Terriglobus albidus: one gene and its partner. The protein of the gene in region 1 interacts with the protein of each later gene in a pairwise test. Links are inferred from orthologs where the notes say so. Each region holds a gene or a part of one and is shown in the gene's direction. Other genes may lie near its edges. The genes, in order: ctaD and FTW19_RS12585.

Region 1 (6,273 bases):
CGAAACGATTTATATAACGTCGATTAGCAAGGAATTGCGGGGCAGGGAGAGACGAAACCTTGCCCCGCAATTCTTAAGGTTTATGGCTATCAAACTTCCGCCATGTGCTTCGGCGATCGACCGGCTCACGGACAGTCCAACGCCCAACCGCTCATCTTTGTTGGTGAAGAACGCATCAAAGATGCGTTCTGGGGCTTCTATCCCACGGCCGCTGTCATCCACTTCTACGATCACGCTGTCGTCCGAAAGGAGGGTTCGAACCGTGATCGTTTGCGGATGAGGGTATTGCGGTACAAGAGCTTCGGAGGCATTGTGTATCAAATTAATGAGTACTTGCTGAATCTGAATGGCATCTGCTTCGGTTGTGGGAAGTCCAGGGTGCAAATCAGCGGAGACCTGTATGTTGCGAGCTCGCAGCGTAGGCTCTAAAAGCTTCAACACTTGTTTGACTAGGTCGTTCAACTGGATAGTACTCCGAGATGGTGACTGGTGTTTAAATAATGCACGCGTTTCGTGTACGACATTTCCGACCGCCATGCCGTCGCGGAGGATACCCTCGATTGCCATTTTGGCCCGTGCGAGATCCGGAGTTTCCCTTGACATCCAGTTGAGTGCGGCGCTCGCATTTGCGACGACGGCTGAAATTGGTTGAACAATTTCATGTGAGATGAATGCAGAAAGCTCTGCAATCGTGGCAAGTTGACTGGCTCGCGCGATCCGTTCCTTTGCAAGATCGAGCGCCGCGCCGGCGCGTTTCGCATCGTCGATATCAATATTTATACCCACCCAATAGAGCAGATCTCCGCCCTTTGTTTTCAATGGCTCTGCCCGTACGCTGAACCACCTATTTCCGCCATCGCCTTCGAGAAGGCGAACCTGGAGGTCGCCGGCTGAATGTTGTCGAAGACACGCAGCCCATTGCCTCCTGGCGTGGGGATGATCCTCGGGATGGATGAAGATCAAGTGGGACTCCCAATCTCCGCCAACTTCTTCGCCATACCGGAGGCTATGGAGTTGTGGAAGTCCGAGATAGCTCGCGGTCGCTTCGTTAACAAAGACGACAGCGCCTGCGGGTGTCGCATACCAGGTTTGGATCGGAATGAGATTGAGCGTTGTCCGTAGCTGCGCCTCCAGCGGTGAGTGTTGGTGTATCGAGGGATGAAACTGTAACGCGGTGAACAGCCAGATCTCTTCCGGCCCATCCGAATGTCCGAAGGCGATCAATTCGACATGAGTGTAACTTGCGGGGCGCGCGCCGCGTAGGCGGACATATATACGGAGCGGGAGGCCCGTAGATAGCGATTCCTGCCAGGCATGGATAGCCTGTGGCTTGTCGTCATCAACGAGGAGATCGAGCCAGTAGGTTCCTCCGGGAGGCTCCACGCGCGCACCGGTGAGCTGTTCCAGCGCGAGATTGGCGTAGATGCAGTGGCCGTCGGAATGCACCAACCATGAGGGATGAGGCGAACCTTGAACAAACGCTCTTATATCTATGGCGGCAGTCATCGCTTCCAACTCTTCTAGCAAACCGATGGGATCAGCGAATTGCCGACATCTCTGTGGCGGTCTACACCGGCTCCGTCCAGCATTCAACATGAGAAGCGTATTACGAAAGATGGCGGGATACTCATTACATCTTTCTGGTATTCCCAAATGTTATTCGGTTGCTTCATGTGACTGCTATTGCGCTCTCGGCTGGAGGCATTTGCACGCTACCAGAAACATGTAATTTCTAAGTCCTTTCGGTGTTGTTTACTATCACGCTGTCAGAAGCCAGATGCAGTTCGCGGCACCTGTCAAATCCTGATAACGCCCGATCGATAACAGCCATCATGGAGCGGTTTGAGAAGGAAGATCAGAATATGCAGAGGAAACGTTACAGAAGTCCGACTTGTGTTGCGAGTGTAATTACAGCCTTGTCTCTGAAGGCCCCGCTATTTGCTCAAGGGAAAACGCCGAGCACACTAGCTCCCGCCTCAACCGCTGCACACCAGATATTTGACCTCTCAATCTTTGTTGTCACGATTACGGGAGCGATCTTCCTGGCGGTCGGAGGTTTGCTCGCTACGGCGCTTTACAAGTTTAGAGCTCGCAGGTCTGACCCTATGATCGAGCCCGCGCAGATTTATGGTAGTACGCAGATCGAGCTGGCATGGACTGTAGTGCCGATATTGATCGTAGTTGTGCTATTCCTAACTACTGCGAGAATCATCTTCGCAATTCAAGATGCTCCAAAGCCGCCCGGTGCTCTTGATGTGACGGCCATTGGCCATCAATTCTGGTGGGAGTTTCGCTACCCAAAATATGGAATTGTCACGGCGAATGAACTGCACATACCGGTAAGCCCCGAGTTGGCCCCGAAGCCAACGTTTCTTAAGTTGACGTCGGCAGATGTGAATCATAGCTTCTGGATTCCGCAGTTGGCGGGTAAGACCGATTTGATCGCGAATCACGTGAATACCATGTGGCTCGCCCCCCAAAAATCCGGCCTTTTTCTCGGACAATGCGCGCAGTTCTGTGGCTCGCAACACGCCATGATGTTGTTGCGGGTCTATGTGGATACGCCAGAGCAGTTTGATGCATGGATCAAAAATCAACAGCGTTCCGGCAGGCAGGATGCACAGGTCGCTGCGGGGCGAAAGGTTTTTGAAACACAGGCATGCATGAACTGCCATGCTGTTGCAGGAACCGCTGCAGCCGGAAGGTTCGGGCCCGACCTTACCCACCTGATGAGTCGAGCGACGTTAGCTTCTGGCGCCATGGATAACACGCCGGAGAACCTGCGTCAGTGGATCAAGGCTCCAGATACGTTCAAGCAGAGCGCTCTTATGCCGGCTATGCAGCTAAACGATGAGCAGCTCGACCAAGTGACTGCTTATCTTCTGACCCTGAAGTGACCAGAGGAGACTTAATATGAGCGACTATTCAGTTTCAGCTCACGAGGCATTTGGCCCACCGGTCTCCGTGAAAAAGCGGGGGACCTTTCTGGAGAGCCTGCACGCATGGGTGGTCACGGTTGACCACAAGCGTCTTGGGATTCTTTATATCCTCTACTCCACGTTCTTTTTGCTTGTCGCAGGCGCTGAAGCTCTCCTCATGCGCCTACAGTTGGCATATCCTCACAACCAGCTTCTCAGTCCGCAAGTCTACAACCGTTTTTTTACGATGCACGGCACGACCATGGTGTTTCTGGTCGGAATGCCGTTCCTTTTCGGGTTCGGAAATTACATCGTTCCGCTGCAGATCGGAGCTCGGGATATGGCATTTCCTCGCTTGAATGCGTTTAGCTTTTGGCTAACCGCATTCGGCGGCCTCCTGCTCTACTACAGTTTTCTTGGTGGAGGAGGATTGTATGGAGTTGGAAATGCCCCGGATGTCGGTTGGTTTGCATACGCTCCTCTGACGGCTCGCTCCTTCTCTCCTGGACACGCAACGGACTACTGGGCACTTGCTCTGATTGTGAGCGGCTTCGGAACGCTGGGTACTGCGGTGAACATCATCGCCACGATTGTATCGATGCGTTGCAAGGGCATGACACTCATGCGGATGCCGTTGTTTACGTGGCTTTTCCTGGTCGTAAGCATGCTCACTTTGGTGACGATCACGCCACTGACGGCGGCTCAGTTCATGTTGCTCATCGATCGATACCTCGGAGGCCACTTCTTCGACACACAGGCAGGCGGATCGTCATTGGTATGGATCCATTTCTTTTGGATCTTCGGTCACCCTGAGGTTTACGTGTTGGTGATGCCAGCCTTCGCAATAGCGAATGAGGTGATTCCGGTCTTCTGCCGGAAGGCGATCTTTGGTTACCCAGCCATGGTGGCTGCATCGGTTGGCATTATGTTTGTGAGCCTTGGTGTCTGGGCTCATCATATGTTCACCGTTGGGATGACCTCTGTATCGAATGCTTTCTTCACTCTGTCTACGATGTTGGTGGGAGTTCCAACAGGGATCAAAATATTCAATTGGATCGCTACGCTATGGGGCGGGCGAATACGGTTTACCACGCCGATGCTCTTCTGTATCGGATTTCTCTTCCAATTCCTGATCGCCGGCCTTACCGGAATTATGTTATCGGTCTCCCCTTGGGACTGGCAGCTCCATAACTCATACTTCGTGATTGCACACTTCCACTATGTACTGGTGGGCGCCGTCGTCTTCTGCATTTTTGCGGCGCTCTACTTCTGGTATCCCAAGGCTACGGGCAAATTGATGGACGAAACCCTAGGTAAGTGGCATTTCTGGCTTTTCACCATAGGCTTTCACATCACCTTTGACACGATGCATTTCCTGGGACTTCTCGGAATGCCGAGGTCAATCTATACGTATCAACCCGACCGTGGTTGGAACTTTTTGAATCTGATCGTTTCAATCGGAGGCGTGATTCAGGGCATTGCTGTTTTGATCTTCGCATTCAACTTCGTCCGTTCCTATTTCCGGGGCAAGATCGCCGGTGACGATCCATGGGATGCCTGGACGCTTGAATGGACAACGTCATCTCCACCGCCGGCCTATAACTTTGAGCAAACTCCTGAGGTGCATAGTCGCAGGCCGCTCTGGGACCTCAAACATCCGGATGATCCTGATTGGGAGTATGAAGCATGAGCTCGATTCCACTTCGCGTACCTGAGGATGCTCTTAAGTGGCGTCTTCCATATAAAAGTCGAGTCGGCATGGCCGCGTTGATCGTCGGAGAGAGTGCGCTATTCACGATATTTGTCGTCGCCTACATCTTTTATCTGGGCAGGAGCCTCACAGGCCCAAAGCCATCCGACGTCCTGGAAGTTCCTGTTCTGGGCACAATATGCCTGCTATCGAGCAGCTTGACCATCTGGCGTGCAGAGCGCGCGATCGAGAATGACCGAAGAAGAAGTTTTACCGTTTGGCTCGCAACGACGGTCGTGCTCGCCGTGTGCTTCCTGGTCGGGACCGCGCTGGAGTGGCACAAGCTGATCTACCGCGACGGGCTAACGATCAGTACCAACCTGTTCGGTACAACGTTCTATTCTCTCGTCGGCCTCCACGCCACACACGTCATCGTCGGTCTATTCCTTCTTAGTGCGGTTCTCCTGTTTTCTCTGTTTGGCTGGATCGACCAGCGCCAGAGTGACCGTTTTAGCGTAGTGGCTCTCTACTGGCACTTCGTCGACGCGGTTTGGGTCGTTGTTTTCACAGTGGTGTACCTAATCGGACGGTGATGGTGATGACTGGTCAAACGACAGCGAAAAGCGAAGATAAGTTGATCGAAATGCCGGCGGGCACGGCTTGGCCGATCATGCTTGCTTTTGGAGTGACCCTTTGCTTTGCAAGTTTAGTTACGAATGCAGGCGTCGGTGTCGCGGGCCTGATCGTTGTGGGTTGCGGAGTTTACGGGTGGGCAAGACAGGTACTGCCTCATGAGCGTCACGAACTGATTCCGGTTCAGGAGAGAACGTTTGTACCGATGAGCGTGAGAACTCTCGTTTCCCATCTTCAGGTCAATGAGGTCCATCGGGCCTACCTCCCAGTCGAGAGTTATCCGGTCACATCAGGACTTCGCGGAGGGATTGCCGGCGGTATCGTGATGATCCTACCGGCCTTGCTCTTCGGATATCTTACGCAGCACAGCATTTGGTATGCGGTGAATCTCCTCGGCGGTGCAGGCGTCGCTCATTGGGCAAATGCTACGACGGCAGATATCGCTGCGTTCCATTGGAACGGGCTAATCATCGCGACTCTGATTCACGCCGCGGTCTGTACTCTTATCGGACTTCTCTACGGGGCGATGCTGCCTATGTGGCCCAAACGGCCCATCCTGCTGGGTGGTATCATCGCGCCGCTGCTCTGGACTGGTCTGTTGCATTCGATCCTTGGGTTCGTCAATCCGGCGTTCAATGCGCGGATCTCTTGGGGATGGTTCACCCTTTCGGAGATTCTTTTCGGTATCGTTGCCGGCGTTGTAGTCACAAGGTCGGCTAAGATCCGCACACACCAGGCCCTTCCGTTCATCCTGCGCATGGGGATTGAGACTAAAGAGTTCCGATCCAATAAAGGAGACCAGCGATGAAGCTGTGCATAAGGGAAGTTTTATTGCTGATTTGCCTGGTCCTTCTTATCGGATGTCACAGGCGGATCGGTGCGCCTGAAGATCGAGAAGAGCTGCTCAGGCCGGAGAAGGTTGTTTCTTTCGATCGTCTTTATAAGGCAAATTGTTCTGCCTGCCATGGTGAGAATGGCGCGGGGGGGCCCGCGATCGATCTCTCGAATCCGAACTACCAGGCGCTGGTTGAT
Region 2 (6,306 bases), 220 kb from region 1 along the record:
GCTTTGTCGGACCTCCGGGTGTCGGTAAGACATCGCTCGGCATGTCGATCGCAAAAGCCACCGGACGCAAGTTCGTCCGTATGTCGCTGGGTGGCGTACGCGATGAAGCTGAGATTCGCGGTCACCGCCGTACTTACATCGGCGCCCTTCCCGGCCAGATTATTCAGTCGATGAAGAAGGCCGGAACGAAGAACCCGGTCATCATGCTCGACGAGATCGACAAGATGGCCTCCGACTTCCGCGGCGATCCTGCTTCGGCCATGCTCGAAGTCCTCGATCCGGAGCAGAACAACAGCTTCCAGGATCACTATCTGGATGTCGAATACGACCTCTCGCAGGTGCTCTTCGTAGCGACGGCCAACGTGCTGCATACGATCCCCGGCCCGCTGCAGGATCGTATGGAGATTCTGCGCCTGTCAGGCTACACCGACATCGAAAAGCTCGAGATCGCCAAGCAGTACCTGCTCAAGAAACAGCGCGAAGGGACGGGACTGACCGAAAAGCAGGTCGTCTTTTCCGACGACGCCCTCCAGGACATTATTCGCTCCTACACCCGCGAAGCCGGTGTTCGTAACCTGGAACGCGAGATCGGCAATGTCTGCCGCAAAGTAGCTCGCCGTGTCGTAAAGAACGGGCCCAAGCACAAGGAAGAGGTAACGAAAGACAACCTCTCCGACTTCCTTGGCGTGCCTCGCTTCCGCGAGTCGCAGGTACAGGAGAAGAGTGAGGTCGGCCTGGTCACCGGCCTTGCCTGGACTGAGGTTGGCGGCAGCATTCTGCAGACCGAAGTACAGGTGCTGGACGGCAAGGGTAAGCTCACCACCACCGGCCAGCTCGGCGACGTCATGCAGGAGTCAGCACAGGCGGCCCTCAGCTACGTTCGTTCACGGGCGCATCACCTGGGCCTCAGCAAGGACTTCTATCGCAACATCGACATCCACGTACATGTGCCCGAAGGCGCCATTCCCAAGGATGGTCCGTCGGCCGGCATTACGTTGGCGACTGCGCTCTCCTCTGCCCTGACGAAGATTCCGGTACGCCGGGACGTCGCCATGACAGGAGAGGTCACGCTGCGCGGCAAAGTACTGGCGATCGGTGGTCTGAAGGAGAAGCTGCTGGCCGCTCATCGCGCCGGTATCTTTGAAGCGATCCTGCCGGCGGATAACCGGAAGGACCTCGCCGACCTCCCTGACCTGCTGAAGAACAGCATGAAGATGCATTTTGTCGAGAACATGGATGAGGTGCTGCAGATCGCCCTGGAAGGCAAGCTACCGGATCTGAAGGAAGAAACACCGGATGCGCTTGGAGTCCCGCTCACCGAGACCGTCCAGCCGGTCGTTACCCACCAGTAAGCCGCAATGAGAGAAGCAAGAAGGCCGGGCGATTGCCCGGCCTTCTTCTTTGCTGCCCCAGTTCTATACCGCCTTCCGCGACCCGCCGATGAAGTGCATGATCAGCGAGATCACCGCAAAGATGAGCAACAGATGGATCAGGAAGCCTGAGACATGCATCAGCGTGAATCCACCAAACCACGCCAGAACCAGGATGATTGCCAGAAGCAGGAACATGATTGTGTCCTCCCTTTTGTGTCGAAGTCCGCACCCATAGACCGTTTTCCCGTTGCTGGGTATTCCGGAAAGGGCGTCCAGTGGCGTTTTCATTGCGGGAAACGCCCGTAGAATGCGAAAACCCTACGCTGCACCCAAGGGAAAACGCACTAGCGCGGCATTCGCGGGAAGTAAGAGTCCCGCAGAGGCGTTTTTGTTGCTTTAGCTACCTATATTTAGCGGGATACAGGCCAGGGCAGCCCAAATGCGTATGTTCGGCATCTACCTCATCGATCTTTCTGGAGGTTTTTATGCTTATCCTTCTGATCGTTCTGCTTCTCCTGATGTTTGGCGCATTTCCGGCCTGGCCTTACAGCCGCAGCTGGGGCTATTACCCAAGCGGCGGTCTTGGCCTGATCCTGCTGATTGTGCTGGTACTTCTGCTGACGCGCGGAGTTTAGAACAGGCCTCGCGGAATCCAGGGTATGTCATCCAGTGGCTGATGATGAAGGTCAGTACTGGCAATTGGATGACATGCCCTCGACGGGCAATTGCTATCATCGAAAGCACATCCCAGGAGCGTCTTCGATGCCAATTGCTTCTACCAGCTCTGCCCTGCGACTCAGTAAACTGGCTCCCTCCATCGTTCAATCTGAGATCCGCGCCATGACCATCGCATGCAACGCCATCGATGGCATCAATATGTCCCAGGGCGTCTGCGATACGGACCCGCCGCATCCTGTGATTGAAGGCGCCGTCAACGCGATGCGTAATGGCTTCAATATCTATGCGCGTATGGACGGCATCGATTCCCTGCGCCATGCTATCGCGCGCAAGTTTGCGCACTACAACGCCATTACCGCCGATCCCGATGGCGAGATCCTGGTCACGACCGGAACCACCGGAGCCATGCTGGCGACCTGCATGGCGTTGTTCGATCCAGGCGATGAAGTAATCGTCTTCGAGCCCTTCTACGGCTACCACGTCAACATGCTGCTGGGCCTGAACCTGAAGCCTGTGATTGTTCCGTTGACTGCGCCCCGCTGGGACTTCGATCCCGAAGCCCTGGCAAACGCCATCACGCCGAAAACCCGCGCCATCCTGGTCAATACGCCCGGCAATCCGTCAGGCAAGGTCTTCACGCGCACGGAGCTGGAGGCACTGGCTACCATCGCGATCGATGCGGATCTCTTCGTCATCACCGACGAGATCTACGAGTACTTCCTCTACGACGGTCACGAGCATATCTCCCCGGCAACACTGCCCGGCATGGCGGAGCGGACGATCACGATCGCCGGCTTTTCCAAGACCTTCTCCGTCACCGGCTGGCGTCTCGGCTACCTGCACGCCAGTAAGCGCTGGACCCCGTCCATCGCCTACTTCCACGACCTGCTCTTCATATCCGCTCCGGCTCCGCTGCAGCATGGTGTGGCCGCAGGCCTGTGCGACCTTCCTGATAGCTTCTATACCGACATGCGGACCGAGTACGTCGCCAAGCGCGACAAGACCGTAGCTGCACTTGCAGATGCCGGACTCACGCCGACTGTCCCGCAGGGAGCGTATTACATCCTTGCCGATGTCTCCCGCGTTGAAGGCTCCACCTCGAAGGAGAAGGCGCGCAACCTGCTCAAACAGGTTGGCGTGGCTGCCGTGGCTGGGTCAGCATTCTTCCGTGCGGGCAAAGGAGAGAACCTGCTGCGCTTCTGCTATGCGAAGAAGGACGACGCGTTGGACGAGGCCTGCAGACGGCTTCGGTCCCTGTAAAAATCAACCTCGATGAAACTGACCTCACACGCAATGAAGCACGCCGCCGTCACACTTTGTGTCGGCGGCGTGCTTGTCTTGGTAGCTACTTTTTTTGAGGCGCTTCTTCCATTCGCGAAGAAAGCAGCCTGGATCATTTTGGGGCTGGCAATGCTGGTGAGTATCACCGAGGGTTTTCCGCCACGAAAGTCCTTCTGGTCTCGCTATCCACTGTGGGTGCCTTATTGGCTGAAGATGACCGACGCCATCATGGGCCTACTGGCGGTAGCCTTCGTTGTAGCACTCGAGTCGCACGAGCCATCCCAAAATCAGAAGAACGACTTTGCTCCTCGCGTCCTCGCATTCTTCGCGATTAATGCCTCGATACGATCAGCAGCCTACTGGCACTCGAAAGGAAGCTGCGACATCCCACTCGATCCTTGGGATCATTCGTCCTCACCTGAGACGCTCGATGAGCGGCTCGATGCTATTCGTGACGAACATCTCCCTTCCCTCTCACAGAAGGGAAAATAGAAGGAAAAGTACGACGACCTTTGTTTGTCATTTCGTAGCGAAGCGGAGAAATCTGCTTCTTATTGCTTCTCATAGGCATCTCCGTCGTAAAAAAAGAAGAAAGCCCACCGAATTGGTGGGCTTTCTTCTTTTTCACGCGGAACGAAGCCTTACACACACCCGCCGGCAATCGACGGGATCAGCATGATCTCATCTCCGTCTTCAAACGTGTGGGTCTCGCCACCCAGGAAGCGGATGTCCTCATCGTTCACGTAGACGTTGATGAACGGGCGCAACTTACCCTGCTCGTCCTTGATATGCGCACCAAGCGCCGGGAACTTCACACCCAGGTCATCGACCAAGCCCGGCAGGTTGGTAGCGGCGGAGTCAACCTTCTTCACGCCATCGGTATGGCGGACAAAGGCGGTCGGCAAAAGTACTTTGATTGACATTGAATCTTCCCTGCTCTTTCTGTTTCTCGTCCACCTGGGCATCAGCCCAGCACTACTGAGCCACCAGCTCAGCCTCTTCCGCAGCGGGCAGACCATCCAGCTCCCGCAGATAGGCATCGAACTCGGCCAGCCGCGGCTTCACCGCGCGTCCGACGTCGTACTTGCCCTGCAGCACATCGGTCGTCTTCAGGCCGTTGCCTGTGATGCAGACCACCGTGGTCTCATCCTTACCGATGCGGCCCTGTGCGAAGAGCTTCGCGGTCACGGCGGTGGTTACACCGCCTGCTGTCTCCGTAAAGATGCCCTCAGTTTCTGCCAGCTCCTGGATACCGGAGACAACTTCAACGTCGGAGACATCCTCACCCCAGCCGCCGGTCTCGCGGATCAGACGGGCTGCGTATGGGCCGTCCGCCGGGTTACCGATCGCCAGCGAGCGGGCGATGGTATTCGGCTTCTGCGGCTCGTGGCGGTCAAGGTTGTTCTTCACCGCGTGGGTGATCGGCGAGCAGCCCGTAGCCTGCGCTCCGAAGAACTTCACGTGCTTTGCCTCGACGATGCCGAGATACACCAGCTCGTCGAAGGCCTTCTTGATCTTCCGGATCAGCGATCCGCCAGCCATCGGCACCACGACGTTGTCGGGCAGACGCCAGCCGAGCTGCTCGGCGATCTCATAACCCATCGTCTTCGAACCCTCAGCGTAGTAAGGCCGCAGGTTCACATTGACGAAGCCCCAGTTGTACTGGTCGGCGATCAACGAGCACAGGCGGTTGACGTGGTCGTAGTTGCCATCAATGCGCACCAGGCGCGCGCCGTAGATCAGCGTGTTCAGAATCTTTGCCGGCTCCAGGTCAGCCGGAATCAGGATGCAGCTCTTCAGACCCAGGCGGGCGGCCTGCGCAGCCACTGAGTTCGCCAGGTTGCCAGTCGAACTCGCGCCGACGGTATCAAAGCCGAAGTAGCGGGCATTGGCCAAGGCCACAGCGACGACACGGTCCTTGAAGCTTAGCGTCGGGAAGCAGACGGCATCGTTCTTCACGTAGATATCGGAAGCGCCGAGACGCTTGCCCAGGTTCTTGGCCTTGACCAATGGTGTGAAGCCCACCGGAAGATCGGGCTGGAAACCCTCAGGAATGGGAAGCAGCGCACGATAGCGCCAGATGCTTGCCGGCCCGGCAGCGATGGACTCCCGGGTCACGCTGCCCTTCACCGCGTCCAGGTCGTAAAAGACCTCAAGCGGCGAAAAGCACTCATCGCAGATAGAAAGCGGCTGTTTGCCATAGCTCTTGCCGCACTCTTTGCACTTCAGATCGTAGGGCGCACACGCACCGGAAGACATAGGGCCTTGCTCTCCATATGGCGGAGGGCTTTACCTATGACCGTCTCTCTTGGATGGCGCCCTTAACTCGGGAACGAGGAGGCGCGGGGTGGGAACTTGCAACTTTCCTACTCCGAATCTCATGTTCCCTGTCGCCAGGAGAGAGTTGACACCGGTACGCCTTTGTTCTGTCCGGTTGTCGTGGTGTCACAGGGCTCGTCCCTCAACCACTCTTCATGAAATTCGCGCTTACCCTTGCGGGTTCGCTTGAATGTATTGTTTGTACCACGCCATACGGCTCCAGACAAGCCATGGCAGCACTCAACGGCGGCTAAGTGCATTGAATTGCAAGAAAACCGCCCTTTTCGGTTTATTCTTCCGCCATGCTGAAATTCCTGGTCCGCACCACCGCCTTCACGGCCCTCTCCGTTGCTCTTGCGTCCTCAGCTACGCTTCCCCTCGCCGCACAGGAGACCCCGTTGAACCCGGACGGCAAGGTCGCCTCCAAGTCCGTTTGGCTCACGCTAACGCCGCAGCAGAAGTCCGACGTCTTCGCCTTTGCGGAACCCTACAAGGACTACCTTCGGCACGCCAAAAGCGCCGGCCTCTCGACCGCGGAGTTCCTCAGTCTGGCCAAGGCGGCAGGGTTCACCGAGTTCACTTCTCCCTCGCAGATCAAACCGGGAGCCAAACTCATCTTCGACAATCGCGACCGCGCCGTCGTCTTTGCCGTCAT

What was found.
Region 2: the proteins of ctaD (region 1) and FTW19_RS12585 interact in binary tests that used the Escherichia coli proteins (3 or more experiments, as listed by UniProt). The link is inferred for Terriglobus albidus from one-to-one orthologs.

Annotation. Positions count from the first base shown.
Region 1 is NZ_CP042806.1:3,382,300-3,388,572, forward strand. Bases 2,412-5,260 are described here. They hold ctaD (cytochrome c oxidase subunit I), read left to right. Parts: upstream 2,412-2,913; coding sequence 2,914-4,608; downstream 4,609-5,260. Other genes in these bases: coxB (cytochrome c oxidase subunit II), read left to right, coding at 2,412-2,897; FTW19_RS13360 (cytochrome c oxidase subunit 3), read left to right, coding at 4,605-5,201. Also shown: FTW19_RS13345 (PAS domain-containing sensor histidine kinase), read right to left, coding at 10-1,506; more of coxB, read left to right, coding at 1,917-2,411; FTW19_RS13365 (hypothetical protein), read left to right, coding at 5,447-6,049; FTW19_RS13370 (c-type cytochrome), read left to right, coding at 6,046-6,273. UniProt on the Escherichia coli protein: Cytochrome bo(3) ubiquinol oxidase is the terminal enzyme in the aerobic respiratory chain of E.coli that predominates when cells are grown at high aeration.
Region 2 is NZ_CP042806.1:3,166,668-3,172,973, reverse strand. The notes cover bases 1,342-4,223. They hold FTW19_RS12585 (pyridoxal phosphate-dependent aminotransferase), read left to right. Parts: upstream 1,342-2,135; coding sequence 2,136-3,311; downstream 3,312-4,223. Other genes in these bases: FTW19_RS12575 (MoaD/ThiS family protein), read right to left, coding at 3,974-4,223; FTW19_RS12580 (hypothetical protein), read left to right, coding at 3,324-3,824; FTW19_RS12590 (DUF3309 domain-containing protein), read left to right, coding at 1,859-2,008; FTW19_RS12595 (lmo0937 family membrane protein), read right to left, coding at 1,416-1,568; lon (endopeptidase La), read left to right, coding at 1,342-1,352. In the rest of the region: more of lon, read left to right, coding at 1-1,341; more of FTW19_RS12575, read right to left, coding at 4,224-4,255; thrC (threonine synthase), read right to left, coding at 4,308-5,591; FTW19_RS12565 (peptidase M18), read left to right, coding at 5,954-6,306. UniProt on the Escherichia coli protein: Shows aminotransferase activity with methionine and histidine as substrates, and to a lesser extent also with phenylalanine.